DNA from 4 places in the Paenibacillus sp. JNU01 genome. Region 1 is predicted to be linked to each of the others. Evidence: predicted binding sites of a transcription regulator. Region 1 holds the regulator's gene; each other region holds the start of a gene.
What was found. Region 1 encodes Rex, which represses fermentation and respiration genes when NADH is low (regulators of the CRP and FNR family bind a similar motif). Its sites were predicted from a motif close to TTGTGAAATATTTCACAA; they were not measured.

Region 1 (8,206 bases):
TGCAATATGCTAATCAGCTGACGACCCTTCATTAAGCGGGAATTCGGCGACAAAAAAACGGTGTTCCCTCCTTTGGCATAGCGGCGGGGACACCGCTTTTTTGTCAGTTAATTTTCAAATCCCCTTTTTTTTGCTATGCTGTAACATAGACTGGAATGGAAGGGACCGTATATTGCAATGAAATTTGCCGTATTGGATTTCGAAACAACCGGCACGCAGTCCGACGGTGAGATTATACAAGCCGGACTTGCCATCATAGATCATGACTTCAGCATAACTCAAATATATAGTTCTTATGTGAACCCTGGTGTCCCGATTCCCCCGTTTATCTCGGGGCTAACGGGTATTACCGATGAAGATGTGGCGGACGCTCCATCACTCGAAGAGATGATGATGGAGATGGTTCCGCTGCTTAACGATGTGGTGCTTGTTGGACACAACGTCGCTTTTGATTTTCACTTTTTGCAGAATGCTCTTGACCGTTGCGGTTATCTGCCGTTCACTGGCCGTATTCTGGATACCATTGATTTTCTGAAGATTACGTTCCCATCACTGGGTTCTTATCAACTCGGTTATGTGTCTTCTGAATTTGGATTTCAACATGATCGCCCTCACCAGGCCGACAGTGACGCACTGGCGACAGCCTATGTGCTGCTCAAGTGTCTGGATGAGTTAAAGGAATTACCGCTCATAACGATTCAACGGCTCAGTGACCTGTTCGCACCAGAAGACAGTGACTTGGGTTGGTTCTTGGACGGGATGCGCAGTGAGAAGGAAGCAGAGCCGATTCAGGATCTGGACGGACATACCTATTATCGGCAGCTTGCTCTTAATGTAAGTGATTGGACCGATATTGGTGCACCACGTGATGAGCGGGAAGGTAACCCCCTCGATGGTGTAAGCTTCGAACAGTTTATGGACCAGGTTCGGGAGAACCTGAAGGATACGCTGGATCATTACGAAGAGCGTGAAGCCCAGACCCAGATGTTCAGCAGTGTAAGGCAAGCCCTGGATGAAGAGAAACATCTCTTGATCGAAGCTGGAACAGGTACCGGTAAATCTCTGGGTTATCTGCTGCCAGCGATATACGAAAGTGTGAAACAAGAACAGAAAGTCATGGTCAGCACGCATACGATCAATTTGCAGGAGCAATTGAGAGAGCGAGATATTCCGATGCTGACCCAAGTGGTTCCGTTTCCGTTTAAGGCTGCTGTCTTCAAAGGACGTGGACATTACCTGTGCCTGCGCAAATTTGAACACAAAATCAATAAACGTGAATTCGCCACTCCCAAAGAGGATTATTTCACAGCCGCTCAGATGATCGTGTGGCTCACACAGACTGAAACTGGAGATGATGAGGAGCTTAACCTTAGCGGACGCGGAGGCGACTTCTGGGAGACGGTACAGAGCGAATCCGAGTCCTGTCTGGGAAGATCCTGCCCATGGTTCCGCAAATGTTTCTATCATCGCGCCAAACATGAGGCCGGGTTGTCTGATATCGTAATAACCAATCACTCCAAATTGTTTACGGATGTCAAAGCAGCACATCAGTTGTTGCCAGCCTATGAGAGTCTTGTGATCGATGAGGCCCATCATCTGGAAGATGTAGCGGGTAAACATCTTGGAATGCATATGAAATATTTCACGTTGGTTCATACCCTGACCCGTCTGTTCAAAGACAGTCGTAATGGACAATTGCCTATGCTTCGTTCGCAGTTATCCGGGCATGAAAATTCGGTGCAATGGGGCTCCATGGTAGATCAGATGTTCCCGCTAGCTGTTGAGGTTAAGGAACTGTGGGATCGTATGAGCGATGCCCTGTTCGGTCTTTTGCCTGAACGAAGTGATGCTTCACCGGGAGAGACAGGGCAATTTTCCCTGCGCCTGAAGGCATCTCAGAAACCTGCGAAATGGCAGGAGTTGCAGGATCTGGAGAACCAGATCTATGTGACTCTGGGCGATTTGGTTCGCAAAGGGGACAAATTGCTGCTTGAGGTGAAAGAGGATCAGGATGATTATCAATCGGATAGTCTGATTACGGACATTACAGGACTGCTGAAAGATCTGACCACATTGAAGGAGAATCTGCGATTCTTCATGCGTATGGATGATGCCAAAACGGTGTACTGGATGGAAGCCAGCGGTCAGTTCCGCAGTAAATCTCTTCAACTGTACGCCGTACCTGTCGATGTCAGTGCACAACTGAAGGATTTGTTCTTTGATAAAAAGAAAAGTGTTGTGCTTACATCGGCTACGCTCTCTGTAGATAAGTCATTCCAGTTCATGATTGAGCAGCTTGGCTTACAGGAAGCCTCTGAGAATAATCGGCTTTTAACGTCGATGCTGCCATCACCTTTTAATTATCGTGATCAGGCACTTCTAGTGATTCCGCGTGATTTCCCAAGTGTGAAAGGCAGTGTGGGTGATGCGCACTTTGTTAATATGCTGGTGCAATCACTCGCAGAGACCGCAATTGCCACGCGTGGACGCATGATGGTTCTGTTTACTTCATACAAGATGCTGCGACAGGTCTATGATCCGCTGAAGGAGGCACTGTCTGGTAACGACATCTCGTTGTTGGGTCAAGGTGTGGATAGTGGAAGCCGCTCCAAGTTGACTCGCAGGTTCCAGGATGCCAAAGCTACGGTACTCTTGGGCACAAGCAGCTTCTGGGAGGGTGTAGATATCCCGGGAGAAGCACTGACCTGTCTCGCTATTGTGCGTCTGCCTTTCCAGCCGCCGAATCATCCGTTGGTTGAAGCCAAGAGTGAATTGCTCCAGGAGCAAAAGAAAAATCCATTCATGAAACTGTCTGTGCCGCAAGCGGTCATTCGTTTCAAGCAAGGATTTGGCCGATTGGTGCGAACAGCGAAGGACAGAGGTATTGTCATTGTTTATGATACACGTGTGATCGAAGCGTACTATGGCAAATTCTTTTTATATTCATTACCTGGTCCCAAAATGGAGCATATGCTCACGGAGCAGATGGTTCCCCGAATTACCGAGTGGTTAGAAAAACCTCTTAATGAACAAGAATAATGGTTAACTTTGTTCGTTATATCATTGCATGACACTATCGTTTGGCGTTAAACTTTATTAGATATTTCCGTATCCGATTAAAGCAGTTGCACGTAAGAACTTATAACCTAAATTACAAAGAGCATTCTGTATAAAATGTCACGTCTATCTTTGAGTTTATACAGAATGCTCATCTTTTCATCTATTATTTTATCGTGGCATTGGTAAGGGGGAGCAAGAATGAAATCGGATAAAATTTCGGAAGCGGTGGTACGACGTCTGCCTGTATACTTGCGCTATTTGAACGAGTTGCATCAGCGTGAGGTGGCTACTGTTTCTTCTCAAGAGCTTGGACAGAGGCTGGATCTGAATCCGGCCCAAATTCGAAAAGACCTGGCTTACTTCGGTGATTTTGGTCGAAAAGGGATCGGGTATGATGTATCCTATTTGATCGAGAAAATTCGTCACATTCTCAAAATTGATCAGCAAATTAATGTAGCTTTGGTAGGTGCTGGTAACCTGGGACAGGCCTTGTCCAACTACAACGCATATCTGAAAGACAACATGAAGATTGTTGCTGTATTCGATGCATATGGACCGAAGATTGGTAGTCAAATCAACAGTTTGACGGTAAAACCAATGAATGAATTAACGGAAGCGGTTAAGACAGATAACATCCGCATCGGAATTATTACAGTTCCGGATACGGAAGCTCAAAATGTAGCCGATCAACTTATTGAGTCGGGAATCGAAGCGATTCTTAATTTTGCACCAACTATTCTAAAAACACCGCCACATATCCGCATTCACCATGCTGACTTTACAACGGATCTGCTTAGTTTGGCCTATTACTTGGAGACTGGAAAGGACGACGAGGAAGATGACAACAAATAGATGGGTAATCCACAACGGCAAATTTGCCGTTAATGAAGGCACGACATGGAACGTGGTTCATGGATACATGGTTGTCGAGAATGACAAGATTGTGCATATTGGTGAGACATTGCCGGATGGAGACGAAAATTGTACCAAAGTGGATGGAAAAGGATTGTTCTTCCTGCCGGGTCTGATCAATACGCATGGTCATGCAGCGATGTCGTTGCTTAGAGGACACGGGGACGATCTTGCGTTACAAGTATGGTTGCAGGAAAAAATGTGGCCGATGGAAGCAAAAATGACTTCTCAAGACGTATATTGGGGAACTTCGCTATCCGTGCTTGAAATGTTGAAAGGCGGAACTACAGCTTTCCTGGACATGTATGATCATATGGATCAGGTTGCCAAAGTTGTGGAACAATCCGGCGTTAGAGCAGCACTTGCACGTGGTGTAATCGGGCTGTGCTCGGAAGAAGAGCAATTGCGGAAGCTGGAGGAGTCGGCAGCGTTTGCACGTGAGTGGAATGGACAGGCAGATGGTCGCATCACAACCGTAATCTCGCCACACGCACCATATACATGCCCTCCTGACTACATAGAGAAGCTTGTACAGGTCGCAAATGATCTTAACCTTCCTCTGCATACACATATGTCGGAAACGCTTCGTGAAGTGGAGCAGAACGTTACAGAATATGGACTGCGTCCTGTGGCACATCTGGAGAAACTGGGCTTTTTCTCCCGTCCATCCCTGGTAGCACATGCGGTGCACCTGAATGATGAAGAGATTGAAATTTTGGCCCGCCATGATGTGGCTGTATCCCATAACCCGGGAAGTAACCTGAAACTCGCTTCCGGTGTTGCGCGGGTACCTGCATTACTGAAAGCAGGAGTTACCGTGTCACTTGGAACCGACGGACCGGCAAGCAACAACAACCTGGATATGTTTGAAGAAATGAGACTGGCTGCATTGATTCACAAAGGTGTGTCTGGTGATCCGACTGCCGTGCCAGCGGGCGAAGCGTTACTACTCGGAACTTCATATGGTGCTAAATCCATCTTCCTGAACAATACCGGTGCGCTTCAGGTAGGCATGAAGGCTGATTTCATCGCCCTGGACATTGAACAGGCACACTTCTACCCACATACAGACCTGATCTCGCATACGATTTATTCAGCCTCTGCCAAAGATGTGGAGCACGTATGGGTAGATGGGAAACAAGTGGTTAAACATGGCGAATGTCTGACGCTGGACGAAGAACGTATTTTGCGTGAGTCTCAATTGGCATTTGATGGTTTGCTTGCTCGTTAATTGTATTGCGGAGCATCATAGGGAAAGGAAGTTCGGCTTTTGAAGAAAAAAAAGAAGTGGATATGGATTTCGCTGCTTGCACTAGTTCTGATTCTGTTTGGACTTCAGCGTTATTACGTGTATGTCACACAGGACCAGCGTAAGGAAGAAGCGCTCGCCATACAGGCAGCACAGGAGCAACTGGGCATTACATCTTATGATGAATTGCGTAAGTACATCTGGGGTGATAAAGAAGGCTCTGACAACATCTACTGGACCCTGCTCGGCAAAAACAAGGATAACCAGGATGTTATGGTCTGGGTTAAATTCGATGCAAATAATCAACCTGCTACAGGTGCTAACGCTATACACAGTGAACTGCTGCAGAATGGCATGTCCGAAGCACAGATACGCAATCGCTTTAGTTCCGAAGTTCCAGCCGGTGAGATTAAACGAATCATGCCCGGAGTTGTGAATGGAATATATGTGTGGCAAGTGTATTATAAAGACGGTACGCATAACCACTATCGGTTTTATCGTTTTAGCAATGGAGAACAGGTAGACTTGGTTTACACACTCCCGAACAGCTAGAACAAATAGAGTAACTTAGCTAGAGAATCGTAGAAATGAAAGAACCGGCAGACGGATATCCGACTGAACCGGTTCTTTGTGTTGCCTGTGAACAGTTTTGATTTAAATAGTTAAAATTAATAATTTATTCATATTTTCGCCTTCGAAATTGTATATACGATGTGATATACTCAGTTATGTACTCAAAGTTACATTCATAACAAATAAACCTGTCGAAATTCTCGCAGGAGTCAATGTGCACATATTCGTATATACCAATAGGCCAGTAAGTTAGGCCAAAATCTGGGAGGGGTAATTCACTTGAAGCTAAAAGTATTGCCTATTGCTTTAACTGCCGTCATTTCAGCCGTTGTGTTGTTTGGAGGTTGGTTTGTGTATCGTCAGGTGGCTTTGCAGAATCCGATTGAAAAGATGGTTACCCAGTACGATGGAGTCAATGACGTTCAATTAACTATTAACCGCAATGACGTACAATTGAAACTGGATCTGCAACCTGATGTTGATTTGGGCAGACTGGTACAATATATTCACAAAGAAGGACAGACCTTGATTGGAACTCGCTCATTAAAGTTGGATGTTGTAGATCATTCCAGTGAAGCACTGGAAAGCTGGTGGGGTGATGCGATGTTTACCGTGGCTCAGGCGATGGAGAACAAACAGTACACCGAGATCACACCAACATTGTCCAAGATGGCTACGAATGGAATAAAGGTAAATACAGCGATGGATGACAACAATGTATATGTAAGTCTCAGAGACGGAGATGCCAGCAAGTTTATTATTCTGCCGCGTGTGCCCGGTCAGATAGGAGTGTGGCCTAATGCCTAAGTGGACCAAAGAAATTGCCATTGGATTTGTCCCTGTGTTGATTATTTTTCTTGCTTTTACTGGTGTTAATATTATTCCGATTCTAATTGCAGCGGTGTTTGTTGGAGCTTTGTTGTTCATGATGCAAATGCGTGGCGGGATTACCGTAGGCGCTGCACAGGAGCGTAAACGGAAGAAAAAAGGTCCTTCCAAGCTTACTTTTGAAGAAATTGGTGGTCAGGACAGTGCCAAGCAAGAATTGCGTGAAGCACTGGACTTTCTCATCAAACATGAAGAAATTCGCAAGTTCGGGATTCGCCCGTTAAAAGGGATCTTGCTGACAGGCCCTCCAGGGACAGGGAAAACGTTGATGGCCAAAGCGGCTGCGCATTACACCGATTCTGTTTTCGTTGCTGCATCGGGCAGTGAGTTTGTGGAAATGTATGTTGGTGTAGGTGCCAGCAGAATTCGGGATTTGTTCAAGGATGCGAGAACCCGTGCCACCAAGGAAAATAAAGAAAATGCTATTATATTTATCGATGAGATCGATGTCATCGGGGGGAAACGTGAAGGCGGACAACAGCGGGAGTATGATCAGACGCTGAACCAGCTCTTGACGGAAATGGATGGAATTTATTCTTCCGATACCCCAAGAATACTGGTTATTGCTGCAACAAACCGCAAGGAAATGCTGGATAGCGCCCTGACACGTCCAGGACGTTTTGACCGCCATATTCAAGTAGACTTGCCTGACAAGAAGGGTAGAAAGCATATTCTGGAACTGCATGCGGTGAATAAACCTCTGATGAAGGAAGTGAATCTGGAGAAGACAGCGGAAGAATCGTATGGTTTCTCCGGTGCGCAGCTTGAAAGTGTGATGAACGAAGCAGCGATATATGCCATGCGGGATGGGCTGTTACACATAGAACAACGGCACTTGTCTCTGGCTATTGATAAAGTCATGATGGGCGAGAAAACAGACCGTGAGTCCAGTGTGGAAGAGAAGAAAAGGGTTGCCATTCATGAATTGGGACACGCCATTATGGCTGAACTTGTTCGTCCGGGCAGTGTAAGCCAGGTGGCACTCAGTCCGCGTGGACAGGCACTGGGATATGTGCGTCATAACCCGCAACAGGAACAGTTCCTTTATACGAAGCGTTTTCTTGAAGAGCAGATCATGATTGCACTTGGAGGAGCTGCTGCAGAGGAAATGTATTACGGTGGGCGTTCTACGGGTTCGCGCAATGACTTTGATCAAGCAACCAATGTCGTGCAAACGATGATGGCTTCCGGATTGACTTCTCTTGGGATTGTGAATATGGATATGGTTACCACCGAAGAGCTCATGCGAGAGAATAAATTAATATTGCAAGAACTCATGGAACAGACGAAGCGCTTACTTGAAGAGCAACGGACAATTTTCGACAATTCGCTCGACATCCTGATTCGAGAGGAAGTTTTGTCCGGCGAACAATTTCGTTGTCAATTTCGTGACAGTGCCCGTTTACCAGCATAATTTCTTTATGCTGGTTATTTTTTTTTACATTTCACTCGTGCTAAGATATTATTATATGTTGGGTCGAAATTTGTAATTTTCGGCGAACAGGGTACAATAGAGAAATAGAG
Region 2 (8,206 bases), 590 kb from region 1:
GCGCTGTGGATTCGCTTGCCCATGTCAGTGCCGTGCTGGATGAGCAGGTGAAGCCGGAGGATATCGCAGAGGCTGTTAAGCTGTATTTGAAGCAGAATTATATGCATGAGATTACACTTCAGGACATGGCGGGACAGATGCATTTTAGTGTGGACTATCTAGGAAAGTGTTTTAAGAAAGTAACGGGGGAGACTCCGCTGAAATATATGACAGGTCTGCGAATCAATGAAGCGAAACGTATGCTTGTCACCCATGAGAATATGGATATCAAGACGATTGGTGGAGCGGTAGGGTATAGTGATTCCCATTATTTCAGCAGGATTTTCAAAAACAAAACTGGCATGTACCCTAGCGAGTACCGACTGCAATTGCAGGAACGAAAAAAAGCCCTGTCCATGGATGAAGAGAACCATGTTGACTTGAGCTGATTACTGAGCCAGAGCTTCTTCGGTTATTTTACGAATATCAAACGGGGAGCGAATACCTTCTTCAATCATGTCGGGGAGAATCAGTTTCAGGAAATATTGCACACAGTGGAGGTCGATATTTTTGATTTTGACCAAGGCATAACGGTACATGACGATAAATTCTTTCTCCGTATTTCCACGTTGGAGTTCGGCAAAAGCTTCGTATACCTGATCCATCTTGTCTGCGACTTCCAGAATCAGTCCTTCGACCGATTGGTCTTTGCCCTCACGCAGCTGTCTGCGGAAAATAGGCTGGAACTCTTCAGGAATATTTTCATTGATAAAATGTTCAACCATGCCTTCTTCCACCTTTTGCAGCATCGAACGCAGCTCCAGTGAATAATGTTTGACGGGTGTTTTGATATCACCGATGAAGATTTCGCCATAATCATGACTGCTCGTAATTTCGTATAACTTCTTCCAATCCACGGTGACGCCATGCTGCTCCTCAATATCTGCAAGTGTTTTGGCGTATTGTACGACTTTCCAGGAATGAGCGGAGACGCTGTGTTCTTCGAATTTGAATTTGCCAGGTGTACGAATAATACGTTCAAGATCATTCAAAGACCTGAAGTACGTATGAATTCCCATATAAGCGATCATCCTTTGCTTGATTGAGTATAAGTGCGAGTATCCATCGACTATACACCAGTTATGTCAACTGTGGATTAAAGCGGATAGCGACGAAGGTAAAATGCAGTTTTAATTATTTTATAGAAGGACGAGAGCATGAAAGGGGAACCATACGAGAGAGTACGCAGCTTATGATAAACCTTAAAAGCCACGATGTGACTGAACGTAAGTTCGGCGTCCATCGTGGCAGTTGAATGAAGAATTATGATTTTTTACGTACCGGTGAAGTATACCAGTAAGCCATTCCGACAAAGAGGGCGCCGCCGATGATATTACCAAGCGTTACCGGAATCATGTTGTGGAACCAGCCTGCCAGTGTAATGGTATCCGGGTGGTTTGGCAACAGCCAGGACAGGGAAAGCAAAGTCATATTGGCCACACTGTGCTCATACCCACTTGCAATAAAGGCGTACAGACACCACCAGATAAGCGCAATTTTGGCGATATCCTCTTTGGTGCGAGCAGCCATCCAGATCGCCAGACAGACCAGCCAGTTACAGAGAATGCCGCGGAAGAACAACTCCGATACGGGAGCGGCCATCTTTTTGGCTGAAGCGACGAATAACAGATGTTCGGGCGCAGCAGTTTTGAACAGGCCGCTGCCTACAATAAGCAGGCTGAGCAGGATCGCACCTAACAAGTTGCCGAGGAAGACGAGTCCCCAGTTTTTCAGTGTATCTTTAACTGTGGTCCGGCCCGCGAGTGTGCTCATGGTGAAAAACATGTTGTTGCCTGTAAATAGTTCCGATCCGGCAAAGATAACCAGCGTGAGCGCGAGTCCGAAGGACATGCCCATCAACATGGTTTGCAGTGGTGACTGTGCTGCAAGGAGCGGAGCACCGATACTGAAGATCAGCACGATGCCAAGTCCTACATAGGCACCCGCCATTAAGGCGGCAACCATGTAGCGTGAAAGGTTGGAGTTCATCTGATCCCTTTTTTTAACTGCAGCTTCAATAATTCCCTCAACACTTGGTGTATACATCACGGTTTCCCCCATTATTTTGCATCAATCTATGAACGTTTCAATGGAACTATATCTCAATCCAGACCTGGCCGTTCTCTACCTTCACCGGATACATCTGCACTTGACCATTGTCCGGTGCTTGCACAACACCTGTAGTGAGGTCGATTTTCCAATCATACAGCGGATCGTACAGATAATGTCCTGACACGATGCCTTCTGCCAGTGGACCACCTTTGGGGTGGGGGTTGTGATTATCCGCAGCGAAGATGGTACCATCCGATGCACGAAAGACAGCAAGCTGACGGTTCTGAATCTCAACGACTCTTCCGATTCGCGGCAGGAATTCTTCAACTACTCCGGCAGGGAAGTAGGTGGCTGATTGTTTTGTCGTCATCTTAAACCACTCCTTTTATCTATTTAACGTTCTGATCGTGTTGATCATGCGGGATTGCTTATGGACGAGCCGATACTTCGATGCCGTGGAACATTTTGCTTTGGCCTTCCTCATTGCGAATCGCTTTTTGCCAAGGTTCTTCGACATGTTCAAGTGCGAATTCAATCCGCTCCATCAATGCTTTACGTTCTTCGAGATTATCGACGACAACCGAACGAATATGCTCCAGACCCATGCGTTCCACCCACTCCGAAGTCCGTTCCAGATAGTTACCTGTTTCGCGGTAATATTGCATGATAGCTCCGCACAGTTCAATCAACTCTTCATCCGTTTTCACTTTGCACAGGGAATCAGCCAGTCTTGCTTTAATACCGCCGTTACCGCCGATGAATATTTCCCAGCCGCCGTCGTTACCAACAATACCGATATCTTTGGTACATGCCTCTGCACAGTTCCGTGGACAACCGTTGACGGCATATTTAAACTTGGCTGGCAGATCGAGGCGTTCAAATTTACGTTCGATGCGAGCGCCCATGGCCATGGAATCCTGTGTACCGAATCGGCAGAATTGGGAGCCGACACATGTTTTGACTGTGCGCAGCGATTTGGCGTATGCATAACCTGATGGCATATCGAGTTCAGCCCAAACTTTGGTCAGGTCTTCTTTTTTGACACCAATCAAGTCGAGGCGCTGGCCGCCGGTAACTTTGACTGCTTTCACATCATATTTGACTGAAACGTCAGCAATGCGTTTGAGATCCTCTGGTGTAGTCACCCCGCCATACATCCGCGGTACGACCGTATACGTTCCATCCTTTTGAATATTGGCGTTCATGCGTTCGTTAACAAAGCGTGATTCCTTCTCGTCTTCATGCGTGTCCGGTGCAATCATGCCAAGATAATAGTTGATTGCCGGGCGACATTTGGAACAACCTTCAGGCTGACTCCATCCGAGTACATTCATGACTTCTTTGGTCGTTTGTAATCCTTTTGCACGAATCTCGGCTACAATCTCATCCCGTCCCATGGAAGTACATCCGCATATGCCCTGTTTGGCTCCACTGCTGAAGCTGTCTCCAAGCACATATTGCAGAATCTGTTCCACAACCGGCTTACATCCACCGCAAGAGCGTGTTGCACCCGTACAGGCTTTGATTTCATCTACAGTAGTGAGGCCCTGGTTGGTAATGACATCAACAATCGTTCCTTTAGTGACCCCGTTACATCCGCAGACGATTTCGTCTTCCGGCATCGTTTCAACAGAGGTTGTTTTCTTATGACCGCCGCAACCTGTACCCATGAGTGAGCTATACAGTTCTTCAGTCATTTCAGTCTGATGTTTGATTAACTTCTGCAATTCGGCAGAATCCGTAATGTCACCGAATAGAACAGCACCAACCATTTTATTATCGCGGAGCAGAATTTTTTTGTAGGTCCGTTTCCAGTCGTCTTTATGCGAAATGACGGTGTGCTCCGGACTGTCGATGAATTCACCAGTTGAAAAGACGTCCACACCCGAAATTTTCAATTTCGTTGATACTACAGAGCCTTCATACGGAGCGGTCTCCACACCGCAGATATGTTTCGCGAGAATCATGCCTTGCTCGAACAATGGGGCAACGAGGCCGTAGCATACCCCTCGGTGCTCTGTACATTCCCCAACCGAATAGACATTCTCAAGGGAAGTCTGCATGTAGTCATTCACAACAATACCCCGGTTCACTTCCATACCGCTTTCACGGGCTACAGCTGTATTCGGTTTGATCCCTACAGCCATGACCACGAAGTCAACATTCAGTACGGAATCATCGGCAAAACGAATGCCTTCAACCCGTTCACCGCCAAGCAGTTCGGAAGTCTGTGCGCCCATTTTGAACCGGATACCCTGACGCTCCAATTCTGCCTTTAACATGGCTGAAGCTTGCGGATCAAGCTGACGCTCCATCAGATCTTCCATCAGATGTACTACGGTAACCTCCATGCCAAGTTGTACCAGACCTTTGGCCGCTTCAAGACCCAGCAGTCCGCCCCCGATCACGGCCGCTCGTTTGTACTGTTTAGCAGCGTCGAGCATGACGTTACAATCGGCGATATCACGGAAACCAACGACACCTTCTTTGTCATGCCCCGGTACGGGGAGAATGAAGGAGTTGGAGCCTGTTGCAATGATAATTTTGTCATAAGGAAAGCGAGTTCCATCCTCCGTAATGACCTCAAGTGTATCCGAATCAATTCGGGCTACAGTTGTTCCAGTATGGAGTGTAATACCATAATCTTCATACCAGTGGAGATCATTCAGCACGATGTCATCCAGTGTTTTACTGCCTTCCAGTACATATGACAACATAATGCGGTTGTAGTTAGGATAGGGCTCTGTGCCAAAAACGGTAATATCAAATCGCGTAGTTAATTTCAAAATTTGTTCGACGGTACTGATTCCTGCCATACCGTTACCAATGATAACGAGTTTCTCTTTTTTTCCGTTCATGTGTGTATGCCTCCTTGAATAGACGCTGTACATTACCTGCAATTTTAGTGGTTTATATTTGAAATTATACAAGGTGTTGACGATAATTTATGTGATTTAATTCACTAATAAAGATAGAAGAGTCATAAATTTAATAGTGTGAGCCCCATCACAGAAAGTGATATTTATTTTTATATAAATAAGAAATACGAACTATTGTTCTTGTTTTGGTTTCGTTGTACTATCAAAAGTGGGCTATGTATGTTCCCTATTTCTTCGAAAGGACGTTTTTGCATCATGATGGGAAGATCCCACCTGATTATCGGGACAGGCGTTTCGCTATCTGTACTTCAATTGGCTGGTATGCCGGTGACTGCACCCGCAGTTACGGTTGCTCTGATTGGTTCGTTATTGCCTGACATCGATGAGCCGAATTCGCTGCTGGTATCGAGAGCCTTGCCTAACAGTCTCATCAGGCTGTTACAGACCGTTCTTTTGCCGACAGCTGTGTTTGTGTACTTCTATGTTCATGCCAAACCATGGAACCTGCTGCTTGCAATTCTCATTGCACTCGTGTCATTCCTGCCTTCGCGTTCTCTTCGCAAAGTGTTGATGTTCACCATTGGACTCGGCCTGGTGTTCTACGGCCACGCATTTGCTCCGTGGAATCTGATTGCAGGCAGCCTGCTTATGCTGTGCACCACACTAACGCATAGGGGGTTGACGCATACCTTGTATGGAACTGCGGTCTGGGCTGGTTTACTTTACAGCACCTCGCAACAGCAGGGGCCGGAAATCTGGGTAGCAGGAGGTACGGCGTATGCCATGCACCTGTTGGCCGATTCATTAACCAATCGTGGCATTCGTCCGTTACCACCGCTCAAGTGGCGCATACGAGCCAATCTGATGAGCACAGGAACCAAACATGGAGCCGTTGTAGAGAATGTCTGCATTGTGCTTACCCTTATTTTGGCGTGGTTTGCGTTCTCGCCATTATTTCTGTAATGATACATAAAATGCCAGTCCGGTGAATCGGATTGGCATTTTGATGTGTTCATTTTCTCCAGATGCTGCGATTTTTACTGTTAGGACTTACAATAAGATCAGGTTGAAGTAGGTGAGCCAGTGAGTGTTCCGATGTCAGTAGAGCCATAAACAAATAAAACAACAAGAATAAGCACAATTAACAGTTCGGCAAACCCGGTTCCGTCAAACTCGGACATGATGTCCACCTCATTTCTTGGCGATTAGGAATTGATTCTCTGTTGAAATGCCTGTATAACATCATTCAGCGTCATATCGCCGCCGGTTTCATCCAGGAATTGTACCAGTTTGTCTGAATTGGAGGGTGTGACCTTTCGAAGTGTTTTATATTGACCAACCAATTCCACAACCAATGTAGCCTCACGAAACAACGTGACAGCATCCACTCTCAACTTTCCGCTCACCAATAGCGCTGCTACAATCAATTCGAGATTTTTTCCCTTGAGGTTTCCATTAAGGAGGGTATTAGCAGCGTTTGGTTTTTTGTTAGAACCTTTATTCGATTTTCCGTTTCTTCCCACTGCCATAACAGGTCCCCCACTGGTTGGTGTTTGGTTATTGATCTTCCATTATCGTATATCTTATGTGGCATTCTCCATAATGTTCGACCTATTAATCTAGTTGATTAAACAAAAAAAGAGACATCCCGGTCTGACGGGACATCTCTTTCAGGCATAATTATTTAAGTGTTTTCCATGTAACTGAACTACGCGTTATCAATAATGGTATTCATCGTTGTCCGATCAAGACCTTTAACGAGTTTTACAATCAATTCTTTGGCCGCATCGTAGTCATCCGTATGAATGATTGAAGAAGAGGTATGGATATAACGTGCACAGATCCCTATCACTGTTGAGGGCACACCGATGCCGCTCAGGTGAACTTGACCTGCATCAGTACCGCCTGGTGAGATGAAATACTGCATTTTGATCTGATTCGATGAAGCCGTATCTTGAACATATTCCACCATTCCGCGATGAGTGAACATACCCGGGTCAAAAATACGAAGTAATGCTCCTTCTCCGATATGTCCAAATGACTGTTTGTCACCTGTCATATCATTCGCCGCGCTACAGTCAAGCGCGAAGAAGATATCAGGCTGAATCAGATTGGCCGCCGTACGTGCACCGCGAAGCCCCAGTTCTTCCTGAACCGTTGCACCAGCATAAAGTGTGTTTGGCAGTTTTTCCTTGTGTAACGCTTCAACCAGTTCAAGTGCAAGACCTACGCCGTAACGATTATCCCACGCTTTGGCCATGATTTTTTTCGGGTTCGCCATCGGCGTGAATTCACAGATTGGCACAATCTGCATCCCTGGATGAATGCCCCAGGATTCTGCTTCGGCACGGTTGTCTGCTCCAATATCGAGATACATGGAATTCAAATCAACAGGTTTGTTCCGCTGGGACTCGTCCAGCAAGTGTGTAGGTGTGGAACCTACAACTCCGGTAATCCGACGATCAGGTGTGATGATTTCCAATCGTTGAGAAAGTACAGCCTGACTCCACCATCCACCCAGTGGACGGAATTTGATCATACCTGTTTCGGTAATGCCCGTAGTCATGAAACCAACTTCGTCAAAGTGTCCGGCAACCATAACTTTAGGACCGGATTCCTCTCCCCGTAAAACACCAAATAGACTCCCTAGGCGATCCTGGACGAACTCATCCGTATAAGCGGAAAGCTGCTCTTTCATCCAGCCGCGAAGCTCACGTTCAAAACCGGATGCGGAGGGAAACTCCGTCAACGTGCGAAACATATCCATCGTTTTTTCATTCATGTGTCAACAACTCCTCTGTTGGTATGTATTTCAGGTCACAGTAGAACGGCTACCCGCCTGTTGTCCTTTTAGATGTAGTTCAAAATCAGACTTTTTTGAACACGCATCTGATTATGCGGAGGACTTGTTATTTAACCACTGGTCACATTACAGTATGAACCTTGCGCAAGTGATTGTCCATGTTTATGTCACGTATTTAAGGCATGTTTTGGGCGCTTGTCTTACCCATGTTTCATGGTTTTATCCGCGGTAGCCGCAGACCTGGAGCTACTTCAATGAATATGAATATACAGAGGGGATGTCATCATTTTGTGAAGTTTATATACTCAATATTTCCTTGTCTCATATAGGAAGGAGCTAACTATCCAATGAAGCCTCCGGAAGAGGGCACGGAAAAAGTACTGTTCATCGTTCTTTTTATCTTGCTCGTGATTGTTCTTCTTTATTTATAGAA
Region 3 (8,206 bases), 940 kb from region 1:
TGCTTGGTATAAATGCAAGACCGATCTCCGCTTCAACAAGGGCTGTTAATCGTGCAGGCTCATCACCTTCATACACATACTTCGGTACAAAACCAGCGGATTGACATGTAGAATCTACCATATCACGAACACCATAGCCTTGTTTTACCCCAACAAACGACTCGTCCTTAAGCTCGGCTAGTTGAATGCTGCTTCGTTCTGCATATCGATGACCCATAGGAACAGCGACTACGATCGGATCGTCATAAAGTATCTGACATTCGATGTCGTCACCTTGCATCGGAGGGGAGGAGAGACCAAAATCTACCTCGCCCCGATATAGAAGCCTGGACATGTTTTCTAACGAAACCATTTGTACATGAAACTGAATGTCCGGTTGATTTTTGCGAAATTCTCGTAGTATACCTGGCAAAGTACTTGCCGTAGTTACCGCCAATTGCAGTATACCCTGATCTTTGTTGGAGAGGTCAGCGATTTCCCGCTTTCCTTGTTCCAATTCAAATAGGGCTTTTTCAGTTCGCTGAAGAAATGTTCTTCCAAAGTCGTTTAGTCGCAGCTTTCTCCCGATTCGATCAAATAAGGGGACTCCCAGGTCATCCTCTAATCGTTGTATCGTTTTGCTCAGAGAGGATTGCGTAACATGCAGCTTTCCCGCAGCTTCCGTAACATGTTCGCATCGGGCCACCGTCAGGAAATATTTTAGTTGAAGAAGCTCCATTTGCACCATTCCTTCATTCCTTCTAGTTCATCAAATCATAACATACAATGCGTTGGAATAAATGAATACTTTCAAGTAAGATGACAGCAGAAGAAGGAGTGATGCACTGATGAACGTTCGAAATAAAGGATTGATGTTGGCTGTGGGACTCGGAATTATGTTGAATCCGTTGAATTCCTCCATGATTTCGGTGGCAATCTCCAGGCTACAACAAGTGTACCAACTTGGTTTTACAGCTGTTTCGTGGATCATTTTATCATTTTACATTGCCAGTGCTGTTGCTCAACCCGTCATGGGCAAGTGTAGCGATTTGTTCGGCCGCAGGAAGATCTTTCTCACGGGTCTTGTTATTGTTTTTGTATCGTCCATGCTTGCTCCGTGGTCTTCGAGCTTTTCGTGGCTCATCGTATTCCGGATCGTTCAATCGATTGGCACAAGCATGATGGTAGCCGTCGGAATGGCGATTGTAAGAATTAATGTGACTGACAAGCAAGCCACCGCATTGTCTACTTTGGCGATATTCCTCTCCGGAGCAGCTGCCATCGGGCCATTTATTGGTGGAGTATTGATACATTGGTGGGACTGGCACAGCATATTCATCGTTAATATTCCATTTGTCATGGCAAGCTTTGCGTTCGCCTGGAAAACAATTCCGAAGGACGAGTCTTCTCCATCGATCTCTAGTCACATGTCGGTTCGGCAATGGCTTGCATTAATTGATGCATCAGGCATCCTGATGTTTATGGTAGCTTTGGTGACTCTGCTCATCGGATTACTGTCAGTAAATTCTACAGGAGATATTTCTAAATGGCATCTGCTGACAGGAGGGATCGGGTTAATTACACTTGTCATGTTCATCCGGCATGAATTAAAAGCAGCCAAACCATTCATCCCTCTGCGAACGTTTGCCATATATCCCGAGATGACTTGGGTGAATGTACAATACATGCTGGTGAACATCCTGTTTTACGCACTTTTTTTTGGAGTTCCAACGTATTTGAAGCAGGTACGTCATCTCAACGAAGTTCATACAGGAATGAGCATGCTGGCTTTGGGATTATGTTCAGTCATTATTGCTCCGATCGCAGGGCGCTGGATTGACAGATCGGGATCACGGCCAGCTTTAATCGTATCAGCTTGGTTAATGACCATTGGCTCTGTACTCATCGTATTCATGAATGAAACTTCTCCAATCTTTGTTGTCATTGTTGCCTTGGCTTTATTTGGCATAAGTAACGGTCTAAACGCGGTTGGCATGCAAGCAGCTCTGTTCAAAAGCACACCCAAAGAAATGATAGGTGTTTCATCGGGGATTTTTAATACATCACGCTACCTGGGGACCATCATATCATCGTTATTGATTGGTATCGTTATGGGGGATACATTCAATGTGACAGGATTTCAGACGCTTGGAATTATCCTTACGGTATTAGCTGCATCACTGATCATCATGAGCGTACGCCGCGAGGCAGATGCGGTGAGTCCAGAGTAAATAAGCAAGCAAATAAAATAGTGAATCCACGTGCAATACCACGTTTACACCCAATGAATCAATAGCTCTATTGGGTGTATTTTTTGTTTTTCACCAAGTTGTCAGAAAGAGTTGATCCTTTCTTGAACGTTTAGGGTAGAAGACGTGACGTTGATTGAATTAGGTAAAAATAAAGATATAATAATTTTGATTATTAGGTCTCGCATAGCATTTTCTATGCATTTAATATCAGGAATCAACAGGAGTAATCGCAAAGTACATGTGGCAACATATCGTTGTAGCGTACTTTGTGAAAATTTTCTCTTATCCTAAACACACGAATTACAGGAACGTCCTAATCTGATATTAAATGCAACCAGTGAGTAGCAGACCTGATCATAAGCAAATATTTATCACTAAAAATCAACAGATTTTGAAAGGAGGCAACATAAAGAATGGCTATTGATACGGTGTTATGGAGCAGACTGGTGACTGGTTTGACACTCGGATTCCACGTTATTTTTGCAACGCTTGGTGTTGGTGTACCTTTGATGATTGCTATTGCAGAGTTCATCGGTATTCGGAAGAAGGATCACCATTACATACTTATGGCAAAGAGGTGGTCCAGAGGATTTGTCATATCTGTGGCGGTTGGTGTGGTGACAGGTACAGCGATATCGCTGCAATTGGCACTGGTGTGGCCGAATTTCATGAAATTGGCCGGGAATGTTATTGCACTGCCACTATTTATGGAAGTATTCGCGTTCTTTTTTGAAGCGATCTTCTTGGGCATTTATTTGTACACGTGGGATCGGTTCAAAAATCCTTATATCCACTGGTTGCTGACTATACCAGTTGTTGCCGGGGCAGGGATGTCTGCTGTCTTTATCACGACAGTAAATGGATTCATGAACCAGCCTGAAGGCTTTGTCATGGAAGCAGGTCAATTCTTGGCAGTGAATCCTGTACAAGCAATGCTGAATGCGGCGACGTTCTCCAAAGTATTTCATGTATTAAGCTCGGCCTATTTGACAGGAGCTGCTCTGTTAGCTGGAATTGCAGCCTTGGCGATGCTGAGAAAAGGGGTGTCAGCCTACCACAAAAAGGGCCTGAACCTCATGATGGCCGTTGTTCTGGTCTTCAGCTTATTAAACTCCTTAGCCGGAGATGTATCTGCCAAGTTTTTGGCTGAGCATCAACCGGAGAAGCTCGCGGCTGCCGAGTGGCATTTCGAGACGGAAAGCGGCGCGGATCTGATCTTATTAGGATGGCTGAATGCTGAGCATGAAATCATAGGTGCTCTCCATTTGCCGAAAGTGCTCAGCTTTCTTGCCTTTGGAAACTTTAACGCCGAGGTAACCGGGCTGAATGAATTTCCACCCGATGAGCATCCGCCGTTACTTGTGCATTACTTGTTTGATCTGATGGCTGGAATCGGTTTCGCACTGCTTGCGATCTCTTCTCTGTATTTCCTGTTTGTGTTCTGGAAGAAACGCAACCAGTTTAACAAGTGGATGCTACGCATGGTTGCACTCAGTGCACCGCTTGCATTTCTGGCCGTTGAGATGGGCTGGTTCTATGCAGAGATCGGGCGGCAGCCCTGGATCATCCGAGGTTATATGCGCGTAGAAGAGGCCGCCACTTCGTCACCGAGTGTACGAATTTTATTTTTCGTCTTCTTGCTTCTGTACATCGTGCTTGGCGTCATCTGTGTGCTCGTGCTGAGACGTTTGTTCAATAACAATCCTGCTGAGCTTGAGATGGAGAAATGGTTGAAAGAGAAGCATGATCAATCAGCCAAGGGAGGGGAGCAGGCCTGATGAGTTATGAATTAATTGGTATATCGGTACTCTGGCTGTTCTTGTATGGCTATCTTATTGTAGCTTCGATTGATTTTGGAGCAGGTTTTTTCGCCTTTTATGCACGCCTGACCAAGCAGGATCATCTGATTAATCGGCTGATTTCCCGGTATCTATCACCGGTGTGGGAGATCACCAACGTATTTTTTGTCTTTTTCTATATTGGCATCGTCGGGTTTTTCCCGGATACCGCTTATTATTATGGCTCCGCGCTGCTTGTCCCGGGAAGTATTGCCGTCATTCTGCTTGCTATTCGGGGGTCGTTTTATGCTTTTGAGAATTACGGTTCCAAAAATAACATTATATATTTGTTTTTATACGGAGCTACGGGTTTGCTTATCCCGGCATCGTTGTCAGTGGCACTGACACTGTCTGAAGGTGGCTTTATTCTAAAGCAGGGGGAGACGGTTTCCCTGGATTATTGGGCGCTGTTCACCAATCCGTTATCGTGGAGCATCGTTGGACTCGCCATCGTATCCGTATTGTTCATTAGCGGATCATTTCTTACATTTTACGCTTCTCGGGCAGAGGATCATGCGGCATTAAAACTGATGCGTAACTATGCTCTGTTCTGGAGTACACCGACCATTATTCTCGCGCTGACTGCATTTATCTATTTGGGTCAACACAATGAGCGTCATTTTCAAAACATGATGGATTTATGGTGGCTGCTGGCGCTATCCGTTGCATTTTTCATGATTGCCATGTGGCTGTTATATAACGGTCGCCGTTACGGATTAGCTTTTATTTTCATTATGCTGCAATTTTTCACAGCCTTTTTCGCTTACGGCATTGGGCAGTATCCTTATATTCTTGATCCATATATCACGATTCAGAGCAGTGCCACACCGCCAGCAATGGGTTTTGCGCTAGTGGTTGTGTTTATCGGTGGGCTGTGCCTGTTAATTCCTTCTCTTATTCTGGTCTTCAAACTGTTCCTGTTTGATGCGGATTATGTGAAAGGGAAAAAATAAAGGAGGAGCTTTCTGTGAAGAGAAAAGCCAAATCCAATCTGATCTCGCAGCAAATGTCGTTACAACGAACAAACAGGCTGCTCCTTGCGATCATTTCGCTGGCGCTTGGTGTGACTATTATAAGTCAGGCGGCATTGGTGGCTGAAGCAGTCCAACGGATTTTTGTAGAGAAAGCTTCCTTCTCATCGGTGATGCTGCTGCTTGGGCTATTGCTGGCAGTAATGGCTGTGCGCACACTGTTGACGTACGGCAACGGGAAAGTGGGATTGCATATGGCAGCACGTGCCAAGACAAATATGCGAGCTTCTGTGTTGCAGAACCTTACCCGCGCTTCCATGCCTTCAACCCTTCGTGGACAGACGGGAGGAAAGGTCAGCGTTGCTCTGGATGCTGTGGATGAAGCTGACAGCTATTTCAGTCAGTACATGCCGCGTATGATGGAAGCTGCAATGATTCCGATACTGATTCTGATCGTTACGTTTACCCAGCACGCCAACACAGGCTACATTATGCTGTTTACAGCTCCGTTTATCCCGCTGTTCATGATTTTGGTGGGACTCAAGACAAAGAACAAATCCGAAGAGAAATACGCGCAGCTAGCCGAGTTTTCAGGTACATTTCTGGATTCGCTTCAAGGGCTGGTTACGTTGAAAATATTCGGACGGGCTAAACGTCAGCAGCAGGAGATTGAACGCAGCAGTCTGGGTTATCGGGATGCCACGATGGGCATTTTGAAGATTGCCTTTACAAATACGTTTATGCTGGAATCGATCGTAATGTTAAGCATCGGTATCGTTGCGCTCGAACTGGCTATACAGTTACTCGTGTTCAAATCGATGAGCTTCCACACGGCCTTTCTTGTGTTGTTGCTCGTCCCTGAGTTTTACAGTCTATTGAAGAATACAGGAACGGCTTTTCACAGCGGGCGAACCAGTATGGGGGCCATTCGTAAGGTGGAAGAGATGCTTGAGGAGACGAGTGGCGCAAGTAAGCCTACCATAGATGAGAAAGCCGAGAAGGATACACATATCGGTGATACAAACGATTTAAGGGTGCAGCAGGACAAGTTACGCACAAGTCGTGCCGAGTTGACTCTGATGCCACCAACCATTGAACTGGACCACGTTCGTTTCCGGTACACACCGGATTCCTTTGGACTTGAGACAGGACAGCTCTCGATTGGACCGGGAGAACAGATTGCCATTGTAGGCAAAAGCGGCTCCGGTAAAACAACGCTGCTGCATCTCATTGCCGGTTTGTTGAAACCAGATTCGGGAGCGGTTCTGGTTAACGGAATGGAGCTTTCGCAACATGATGAAACTGCATGGTTTGAGCAAGTTAGCTACATTACACAGCATCCGTATATTTTTGCAGGTACCTTTGCTGAAAATATAGCGATTGGAGCAGGTCGAAACGTCTCCAGAGCTGAAATAGAGCAGGCGGCAGAGGAAGCAGGACTTGCTGGCGTTGTCGCTCAGTTGGAGCAGGGATTGGATACGTTTGTTGGTGAGGGTGGTCGGGGGTTATCTGGTGGGGAAAAGCAGCGACTTGCCTTGGCACGAGCTTTTCTGAAGAAACCAGCCGTTATTTTGTTCGATGAACCCACAGTAGGACTGGATCTTCACACCGAACGGGTACTGCAACAGTCCATTGCGTCATTAGCCAAAACAGCGACGATGATTACGGTGGCACACCGTTTATATACGATTCAACATGCAGACAACATTTTGTTTATGGATAATGGGGTGTTGGTGGATTCAGGACATCATGAAGCGCTTCTGGTGCGCCTGCCTCAATATGCGGAGATGGTGGATGTACAACGGAAAGGAGGGTTAGCATGAATGAGCTGACGATTCTGTCAAAAGCGATGATTCAGGAGCGCAAGGATATCTTGCTTTCCATTTTGGGCGGATTTATCGCTGGCATAGCAGGGGTAGCGCTCTTTTCCGCGAGTGGATACATGATTTCGCAAACGGTATTTGCGCCACCGCTATACACCTTAATCGTACTTACCTCGATGGTCAAACTGCTCGGTTTCCTTCGGGCGGCGAGTCGTTACGCAGAACGCTTGTATTCTCATAGGGCGACGTTCTCCATGCTCAGCCGTTTGCGGACATCCTTTTTTGCCAAACTGATCCCGGTGACACCGGGTATCATGAACAAAAACCGAAGCGGAGATCTGCTTGCGCGGATCGTGGGTGATGTGGAGAGCTTGCAAAATTACTTTTTGCGTGTCGCCTATCCACCAATCATTGTTGTCATGGTGTTTTTGGCTACCATGCTGTTCACTTCGGTCTTTTCAATCTGGATTGCGTGTTTGCTGGTACTTGGCATGCTGATCACGGCTTTTGTTGTACCAGGCATTGTCTTGTTGGGACAGCGAAAAATCCACGGACGTGTCCGCCAGCAACGGGCTTTGCTGTCCACGGAAGTGACCGAAGTGTTGTATGGTTTCCGGGATCTGAAAGTATACGGCCAATTGGAACAGCGCGAGCAGCAGCTTCAGCAGGTTTCCGCTACATTGGCAACAGAACAGAAACAAGCCGCTTCGCACTTGCTAGGAGGGCAATCCATGCACGTTTTTGTGACGTATCTCGTGACATGGGGAGTGCTTGCCCTGAGCGCTTTCTTAATTATGAACGGAGTGTTCGCTGGTGTATTCCTCGCCATGCTGATCCTGGCTACGCAGACTGTGTTCGAAGAAGCTGCGGGAATGGCTGTATTACCTCTATATAAGCAGGACAGCGAACATGCAGCTCAGCGACTGACGGAAACGGTGCCAACCTCCGATGTACATCCTGCACAGCCAAGGGGTGAATTGTCAGGCGATCATGCAGTTTCAATCGAGTTATCTCATGTTAACTTCCAATATGAAGGAGAATGGAGACCGGCGCTGAGGGAGCTATCCCTGCAGCTTACAGCAGGCTCCAAAACTGCGATTGTCGGGCCGAGCGGGTCAGGTAAGTCAACGATTATTGATCTAATACTCAAGCTGCGTACACCAACGTCTGGTGATATACGGTTAAACGATATTCCGGTGCAGGAATTGAATGAAGAGAGTATTTGGCAAAGGGCAAATGTTGTGTTGCAGCAAAGTCATTTCTTCCGAGGAACCATTCGGGATAACCTGCTGCTGAATGGAGAAGAACATTCGGATGAAAAACTAATGGCTGTTCTGGACAAA
Region 4 (8,206 bases), 230 kb from region 1:
CTTCGATTTCAAAATCAACCGCGATGCCTTGTTCGTTACGGATTGGTTTTACTTTGGCATATTTAATGGCACTCAGTGAATCTGCTGTAACCGAGAGACCCGCGATACCACAAGCCATCGTGCGTACAATGTCACGATCATGTAATGCCATTTCGATACGCTCATAGCTGTATTTATCGTGCATGTAGTGAATGACGTTGAGGGTGTTCATATACAGCTTCGCGAGCCACTCCATCATTGGTTTGAAGCGTTTCATGACTTCATTGTAATCCAGCACTTCACTGGTAATGGCAGGATACTCCGGTCCAACCTGTGCTCCGGATTTCTCGTCACGACCACCGTTGATCGCATACAGGAGAGCTTTTGCCAAGTTGGCACGAGCGCCGAAGAATTGCATTTGTTTCCCGATCTTCATCGCCGATACACAGCAAGCAATACCGTAATCGTCACCGTAGATCGGACGCATCAGGTCATCATTTTCATACTGGATTGAACTGGTTTCAATGGATACTTTGCTGCAATAATCTTTGAAAGCTTCTGGAAGCTTCGTGGACCATAGTACAGTCAGGTTCGGTTCTGGTGCAGGACCCAAGTTGTGCAGGGTATGCAGGAAACGGAAGCTGTTTTTGGTTACGCGTGTTTCACCATTTACAGACATACCACCGATGGACTCCGTTACCCACGTTGGATCTCCACTGAACAGTTCGTTGTAATCCGGTGTACGCAGGAATTTGACAATCCGCAGTTTCATTACGAAATGGTCCACCAATTCCTGAGCCTGTTCTTCGGACAGAATGCCTTCTTGCAGGTCACGTTCAATGTAGATATCCAGGAAAGAAGATACACGTCCCAGAGACATCGCAGCACCGTTCTGCTCTTTGATGGCAGCGAGGTAACCGAAGTACAACCATTGGAACGCTTCTTTTGCAGTAGTCGCTGGCAAGGAAATATCGAACCCGTGCATATCACCCAATTGTTTCAATTCTTGCAATGCACGAATCTGCTCAGACAATTCTTCCCGCAGTCGAATGACATCTTCATCAATAACATCAACTTCGAGTGCGTTCAATTCACCTTTTTTGTTACGAATCAGGAAGTCTACCCCGTACAAAGCTACACGACGATAGTCACCGATGATCCGGCCACGGCCGTAAGCATCTGGCAGACCTGTAATAATCCCTGCTTTACGCGCTGCACGCATATCGGAAGTATAAGCATCGAATACACCCTGGTTATGTGTTTTGCGAATGTTTGTAAATATATCAATGAGCCCTTGAGGCAATTCGAAGCCATATGCTTCACATGCATCAATCATCATCCGGATTCCGCCTGTTGGTTGAATGGAACGTCTGAATGGAGCATCGGTCTGAACACCGACAATCTGCTCTTTGGACTGATCCAGATAACCTGGTTGATGAGAAACAATTGTCGCTGGTGTGTTCACATCAACATCAAGTACTCCGCCGTTATCCCGTTCTTTTTTGGTCAGATCAGATACGATCTCCCACAATTCTTTGGTATTCTGGGTTGCACCTGCTAGGAATGCTTCATCACCGTAATACGGAGTCAAGTTGTGTGCCAGAAAATCATTCACATCTACGGATTTGGTCCATGTTCCTTTGGTAAAGTTTCTCCAGCCTGTTTGTTGTTTGACATCTTTTTCAATCACCGACATCTTAATCCCTCCACTAATTTGGATTTCTGGACACATAACATCTTGCTTCATTCGTAGCATTGTGTGCCCAGAGCCGCGATTAATGTGAATTGTTTCACATAAACCGGATCATGTTCTCTCTACTTGGGAACCGGAACCGCGGAATGAATGTTTTTCTTACATTTTCAGTATACGTCTTGAGGCTTTCATCATCTGTGATTTTTGTCACAAAGTCAGTGAACTAACTCACTCCACCTGCGCTGTGTCCCATTGAACCCCCTTTAGATTCACACTTAGCCACTGCGCGGGCAGAACAACCTTCCAATCGCTGCTCACTATTTAAATTTACTGAAAAAGCGAATGAACATTAGGTGCCGTACACTGGCCACTGCAAGTAGAGAACAACCTTCCGATCGCTGTTATCCTCGGATTTTTTGATCACTTTTTCAAAGGTGAAAATCCGTTGATAAAGGCGAACGCTCCGCTTCTTCAGGTTTTTTCTCTCCTCTCCGTTATCGTGTACATGTGTAGTTCAACTGATAAAACAACAAAGTTCAAATTTTATTTTAAAGACGCATGCTTCGCTTTTTAGGTTTGTTCTGCCCCTCTGTTGTTGTGTAAAGGGAATAGTTCAAACCGCCACATCACGGATTCAGTGTAACCTCTATAAAACCCTTTTGCTCCTCTATGCTCAGTGCAAACCAAATCTTAAAATACTCCTGAAAAACAGATGCTTCGCTTTTCTGTTTTTCTGCCCGTTCTGCTCTGTTCGTCATCGTGTTAGTGTCTCACTTGCTCACTTAACTTCGTGTAACCTCTATAAAGACGGCAATCGGGGCTCCCCTCTCGGGGAACCCTGATCTTTTTTTGCCGTAAGGCACGCTTCGTTCTAGATTTGTTATTCAAACTTTCCGTAGAAAGCGTTGCGGTATACATCAGCCAGTTCAGTTACCAGCGGCAACTTCGGATTGGCGGTTGTGCATTGGTCTTCAAAGGCACGGTCTGCCAGATAATCTACATGTGCTTCGAAGTCTTTAGCATCAAATCCGATTTCTTGGAACGATTCTTCAATGCCCAATGTTTTGTTCAGTTTGCGAATGGCATTGATCAGACTGGTTACGCCTTCTTCTGTCGTACGTGCAGGCAGTCCCAGAATCCGGGCAATTTCGGCATACCGCTCATCCGCTACAAAGTGCGAATATTTCGGGAACGATGCAAATTTGGTCGGTTTTTTCGCGTTGTAACGAATAACGTGTGGCATCAGAATTGCATTGGTGCGTCCGTGTGCGGTGTGGTACTGACCGCCCCATTTGTGCGCCAAGCTGTGGTTAATGCCCAGGAATGCGTTGGCAAAAGCCATACCGGCAATGGTGGAGGCATTATGCATTTTCTCACGTGCCAGTTTATCACCTTGCAGTGCCGATTGCTCCAGGTATTGGAATACCAGTTGAATCGCTTTGATCGCAAGGCCATCCGTGTAATCATTCGCCATGACAGACACATAAGCTTCAATCGCATGAGTCAGTACGTCCATACCTGTATCTGCAACGGCTGTTCTAGGCAGAGAGTATACGAATTCCGGATCGACAATCGCTACGTCTGGTGTCAGCTCATAGTCGGCCAATGGATATTTAGTATTCCCTTGATTTTTATCTGTGATAACCGCGAACGATGTTACTTCAGAACCTGTACCGGATGTCGTTGGAATCGCTACAAATTTCGCTTTTACGCCGAGACGTGGATATTTGTAGATCCGTTTGCGGATATCCATGAATTTTTGTTTCAGATCGTTAAAGTCCGTGTCCGGATATTCATAGAACAACCACATGGCTTTCGCAGCATCCATCGGTGATCCCCCGCCGAGTGCGATAATGCAGTCTGGCTGGAAGCGGCGCATCATTTCGGTTCCACGATCTACCGTTGTTGTGGATGGATCTGGCTCTACATCGGAGAATACTTCGATTGCTACTGGCATTTGGCGTTGACGCAGATAATGTTCTACCTTTTCAACATATCCCAGTTTCACCATCATGGCATCCGTAATAATCGCCACACGTGTGATGTCAGGCATTTTGGCAAGATACTGCGTTGCCCCTTTTTCGAAGTAGACTTTGTTCGGCACTTTGAACCATTGCATATTCACGGTACGGCGAGCCACCCTTTTCACATTGATTAAGTTCACAGCGGTTACGTTGGAAGAAGTCGAGTTACGTCCATATGATCCGCATCCCAGTGTCAATGATGGCATATTCGTGTTGTAGATATCCCCGATGGCACCATGTGTAGATGGTGAATTCACAATGATCCGTCCAGTTTGCAGACGATCTGCGAATTTGCCAATCACTTCTTCATTCGTGGAGTGGATCACCGAGGAGTGCCCCATACCGCCAAAAGCAACCACTTCTGCTGCACGTTCAATTCCCTCTGCTGCCGTTTTAACTTTGTAACAAGCCAGTACCGGACTTAATTTCTCTGCCGACAATGGGAATTTGGTACCTACCCCTTCAATCTCGGCTACAAGAATTTTGGTGCCTGCAGGAACTTCAATACCGCACAACTTCGCAATGCTCACCGCAGATTGACCCACAATCGCCGGATTCACTGCACATTTCTCGGCGTTAATTGCACCTGCTGTCAATTTTGCTGCTTCATCTTTGTTAACAAAGTAACAGCCATTCGCGATCATTTTTTTCTTCACTTGATCAAAGATCGGTTCTTCAATGATGACCGCTTGCTCGGAAGCACAGATCATACCGTTGTCGAAGGACTTGGACAGGATCAAATCCGTCACTGCCTGATTGATATCCGCGCTTTTCTCGATAAAGCAAGGAACGTTACCCGGTCCTACGCCCAGTGCGGGTTTACCACAGCTGTACGCTGCACGTACCATGCCGGATCCGCCTGTTGCCAGAATGAGAGCCACATCATTGTGATTCATCAGTTCGTTTGTACGATCCATGGAAGGATCATCAATCCATTGGATACAATCCGCTGGAGCACCATGCTTCACCGCTGCATCGCGCAGGATTTTGGCAGCTTCGCGGCTACAATTCTGTGCAGATGGGTGGAAACCGAAAATGATCGGGTTACGCGTCTTAATGGAGATCAGTGCTTTAAACATCGTCGTTGATGTTGGATTCGTGACGGGTGTAATCCCCATAATAATACCGACCGGCTCCGCGATTTTCTGGAAGCTCTCATACTCATTATCTTCAATTACACCTACGGTTTTGTCATACTTGATGCTGTGGTACACATATTCTGTTGCAAATATATTTTTGGTGATTTTATCCTCATATACTCCGCGGCCTGTTTCTTCTACGGCCATCTTTGCGAGCATCATGTGTTTATCCAAACCCGCAAGCGCCATCGCTTGCACAATCCGGTCAATCTGCATCTGATCCATCTTCATGAATGCGGCGTGTGCTTTATTCGCTTTGTCGATTAACGTTTGAATATACTGACCTGCTGTCGGTTCTTTTGCTGGGGCGACTTCGTTCTTTACAGCCATCTCCCTCATCCTCCTAAAGGTTCGTATTGGTTTGTCTCTCTTCTTTACATTCACATCGTAACATGACCATAAACTTAATTATGTGATTTTTTTCACAAAGTATAACAAATTTTATTTAAGTTTTGTAGTGTCCTTCATCCAACCATTTTCACTTCCTATTTAAAGTATAGGGCTGTAAAAATCATGCTCTCCAATAAAAGTGAATTTAATCACAATGTTTGAAATTTCGTCATTTTTGCCCCCTTTCCTTCCCCCTCAAACGGTAAGATTAGGTATATACTGAACTTAAAAATTGAACCACCGCAATTTGTACCGTCCTTCCTCCCGGCCGAGATGACCCTGATCAGGACGGCAACGGTTTGCGGCAAACCTCGGAGGCTACTGCAAGCTACAGGAGTCCATCCGACGGACACAAAGGGGAGATAGACTTATGTTAGAACTAACAACTGTACTGGAAAAACGCGGCAATACGAACTGTTTCTCGGAAGCGAATTTCAACCATCTGCTGGTTACCATGAAAGATAGAACCTATCCGGAAGGTACACATCTGTACTGGGAAGGAGACGTCTCTGACAAACTTTATTATATGAAACGGGGCCGTGCCCAGATCACCAAATCCACGGATGAAGGCAAGGAACTAATCATGTACATGTATCAGTCCGGTGATATGATTGGTCAGGCTGATCCCTTCTTTGGCTCGAAACACACCTTCTCAGCGGAAGTACTGGAGGATAGTGAGATCGGTGTACTGGAGCATAAGGACCTGGAGATGCTAATCTGCCAACATTGTGACTTCGCGATCGACTTTATGAAATGGATGGGCATCCACCACCGGTTGACACAGACGAAGTTCCGGGATCTCATGTTATATGGCAAACCAGGTGCGCTTTGCTCCACCCTCATTCGATTGTCGAATTCGTATGGTGAGCCTCATGGAGAGCATGTCATTATTCATAAAAAAATTACCCACACGGACCTGTCCAATATGATTGGAGCTACCCGTGAAAGTGTAAACCGCATGTTAAGCGATCTGCGCAAGAAAGATGCGATCGAATATGACAATGGCATGATCGTCATCAAAGATCTGAAGATGCTGCAAGGGATCTGTCACTGTGAACTTTGCCCGAACGAGATCTGTCGTATTTAATAATTGACTATGCTAATCGAATGTTGCTTTAATTTTAATGAAAAAAGCCCAGTTCTCCTAAATAGAGATTGGGCTTCTTGGTATGCTTAGGATGCATTGGTCAATTCAAGCTTCACCGCATCACGTGGATTCAATTTCATGTCCAAACCATTTTCCATTAGTTCTTTGTCATTCACCATAATGACCCACCGCTCATTCATGCGGGGTGTGACATTCTCGACCGAAACGACGAATTTGTTATTCTCTGACATTCTTACAATTCCGCTGGACTTCAACACATCGCGAACGGTACACTCTTGAACGTAGACTCCGGCATATTGACGATTGAGGGTTGGCATAATGTTTCCACCGCTCACCTTGAGTAACGTTGTCTGATATGCAACGCCATCCCCCCCACTGTCAGCGGCTTTCACGTAAATGATCACTTCATCTTTGGCATGAAGCTCCATGTCCCAATCTTCCTGTTCAATGTCCTTGCCATTCAATTTGACAGCCCAGCTAAGCGAAGAATCCAGAGAAACTTCACCAACGGATTGAATCCGTTTGCCATCTGCCGTAAAATCAACCAGTCCGCTATTGAGTAATGCCTTTTTGAGTGTCAAACCTTCGCTAAAATCTCGCTTAATGGACTTGGTTGCATCAGGCAAAAACGTACTGCCATCTACAGCCACTGTAATCGTATTCGCTGTTTCTGTCTCTTTGACAATTGGCTGTTCAGAAGGCTGTGTCTCACTACAACCAGCCAAGATCGCCAGTAAGAGCAAACATACACCTATGTAACCGGGGATTTTCTTCATCATGTAGGTAACACCACCCTGCGTAAAATCATTCACCCTGTTGTCCATAACCTCTATTATGGCACAACCTTCAGCAAAAAAAAGTGTCAAAGCCGTTACTTTTAAGGGAGTGCCTCTCCAAATAAGGCTTGTACAAGAAAGAGAGCCTGCACACAGGCTCTCCAATCTGAATCATTTTCTCGATTTCATTGGTTCTTCTGTTACTGGACACTAGCCTGCATGTATGTCCGTCCTCCATCTCCATCTTTCAGATATGGATTAAGTCCGAAGAACTGTTCTTCAGACACATATACACCTGTCAGCAATCGCCCTTCAAGCAATCCTCCGTCCACCTGCACGCAACATGAAGGTGCGTCTACATACTCCTGATATAACGGAATCTGCCCATATTGTTGATGTATCTTGAACACCTTGCCTTGCTCATGCAAAGGCCGTTCAGAGAAATAGGTAGGCACAATATAACGGGCAATGACATCCAGTTCCTGAACGCTATAGAAGGCGTCATCCCCAAGCCAAGGTGCAAACATTCGAATCTTCTCATATTGAGACCAGACAACCGCCTGAATCAGCATTTCTGCGTGAACCAACCGACCTTCTCCGATATCCAGAAGCAACTGCTTTTCATCGATTGTTTCTTCCATCTGAGACATCGTTAAATCAGGTTGTCTCAGTTCACATCCGATACACTTCCAGCCCCTGGACGTTTGAATCCATTTTTGCAGCACAGCCGGAGCTAATCTCGGGCCATCGCTGTTCACAGAATGTGTATTCACTTCGGTTAGATCATCTTTAACCGAACGGGAGTATGCTGTGCGCTTAAATAACTCTGCAGCTTTTTTGTATATTAGATGGACCTGAATGGATGCGCTCTCAAGTTCTGCAATATCTTTCTTGCCGTAGCGTACTTCACGGGATAAGCTTTCTTCTCTCATGACAAGTGGGCCTCCTTCGCTCCGGCCGTCTGTGGCCATTTTCTATAGATTATACTACAACTCATGACAACATGTGCAACGCCCAAGAGAAAAACGCCGATCCACGTTATTTTTAAGACAAAAACCCCTGATTTCCACAGAAATCAGGAGTCTAAGTCATTCATG

Region 2: nirB (nitrite reductase large subunit NirB) is a predicted target of Rex. The motif match lies at 5,039-5,056, and genes of this name have one in related genera.
Region 3: NLBNIHML_RS01975 (cytochrome ubiquinol oxidase subunit I) is a predicted target of Rex. The motif match lies at 2,498-2,515, and genes of this name have one in related genera.
Region 4: adhE (bifunctional acetaldehyde-CoA/alcohol dehydrogenase) is a predicted target of Rex. The motif match lies at 5,246-5,263, and genes of this name have one in related genera.

Annotation. Positions count from the first base shown of each region.
Region 1 is NZ_CP169723.1:1,430,397-1,438,602, reverse strand. Features, by position in the region: gene NLBNIHML_RS05995 (tetratricopeptide repeat protein) at 1-35, shown strand, start outside; gene dinG (ATP-dependent DNA helicase DinG) at 178-3,039, shown strand; gene NLBNIHML_RS05985 (redox-sensing transcriptional repressor Rex) at 3,259-3,912, shown strand; gene NLBNIHML_RS05980 (amidohydrolase) at 3,899-5,203, shown strand; gene NLBNIHML_RS05975 (DUF5590 domain-containing protein) at 5,243-5,773, shown strand; gene NLBNIHML_RS05970 (hypothetical protein) at 6,074-6,601, shown strand; gene NLBNIHML_RS05965 (AAA family ATPase) at 6,594-8,096, shown strand.
Region 2 is NZ_CP169723.1:2,024,331-2,032,536, reverse strand. Features, by position in the region: gene NLBNIHML_RS08810 (response regulator transcription factor) at 1-428, shown strand, start outside; gene NLBNIHML_RS08805 (YfbR-like 5'-deoxynucleotidase) at 429-1,058, opposite strand; gene NLBNIHML_RS08800 (formate/nitrite transporter family protein) at 1,303-2,085, opposite strand; gene nirD (nitrite reductase small subunit NirD) at 2,135-2,461, opposite strand; gene nirB (nitrite reductase large subunit NirB) at 2,520-4,949, opposite strand; gene NLBNIHML_RS08785 (metal-dependent hydrolase) at 5,226-5,933, shown strand; gene NLBNIHML_RS08780 (hypothetical protein) at 6,176-6,499, opposite strand; gene NLBNIHML_RS08775 (M42 family metallopeptidase) at 6,679-7,752, opposite strand.
Region 3 is NZ_CP169723.1:487,642-495,847, forward strand. Features, by position in the region: gene NLBNIHML_RS01965 (LysR family transcriptional regulator) at 1-718, opposite strand, end outside; gene NLBNIHML_RS01970 (MFS transporter) at 828-2,210, shown strand; gene NLBNIHML_RS01975 (cytochrome ubiquinol oxidase subunit I) at 2,645-4,009, shown strand; gene NLBNIHML_RS01980 (cytochrome d ubiquinol oxidase subunit II) at 4,009-5,022, shown strand; gene cydD (thiol reductant ABC exporter subunit CydD) at 5,076-6,863, shown strand; gene cydC (thiol reductant ABC exporter subunit CydC) at 6,860-8,206, shown strand, end outside.
Region 4 is NZ_CP169723.1:1,662,117-1,670,322, forward strand. Features, by position in the region: gene pflB (formate C-acetyltransferase) at 1-1,675, opposite strand, end outside; gene adhE (bifunctional acetaldehyde-CoA/alcohol dehydrogenase) at 2,553-5,165, opposite strand; gene NLBNIHML_RS07120 (Crp/Fnr family transcriptional regulator) at 5,596-6,312, shown strand; gene NLBNIHML_RS07125 (hypothetical protein) at 6,399-7,112, opposite strand; gene NLBNIHML_RS07130 (hypothetical protein) at 7,310-8,041, opposite strand.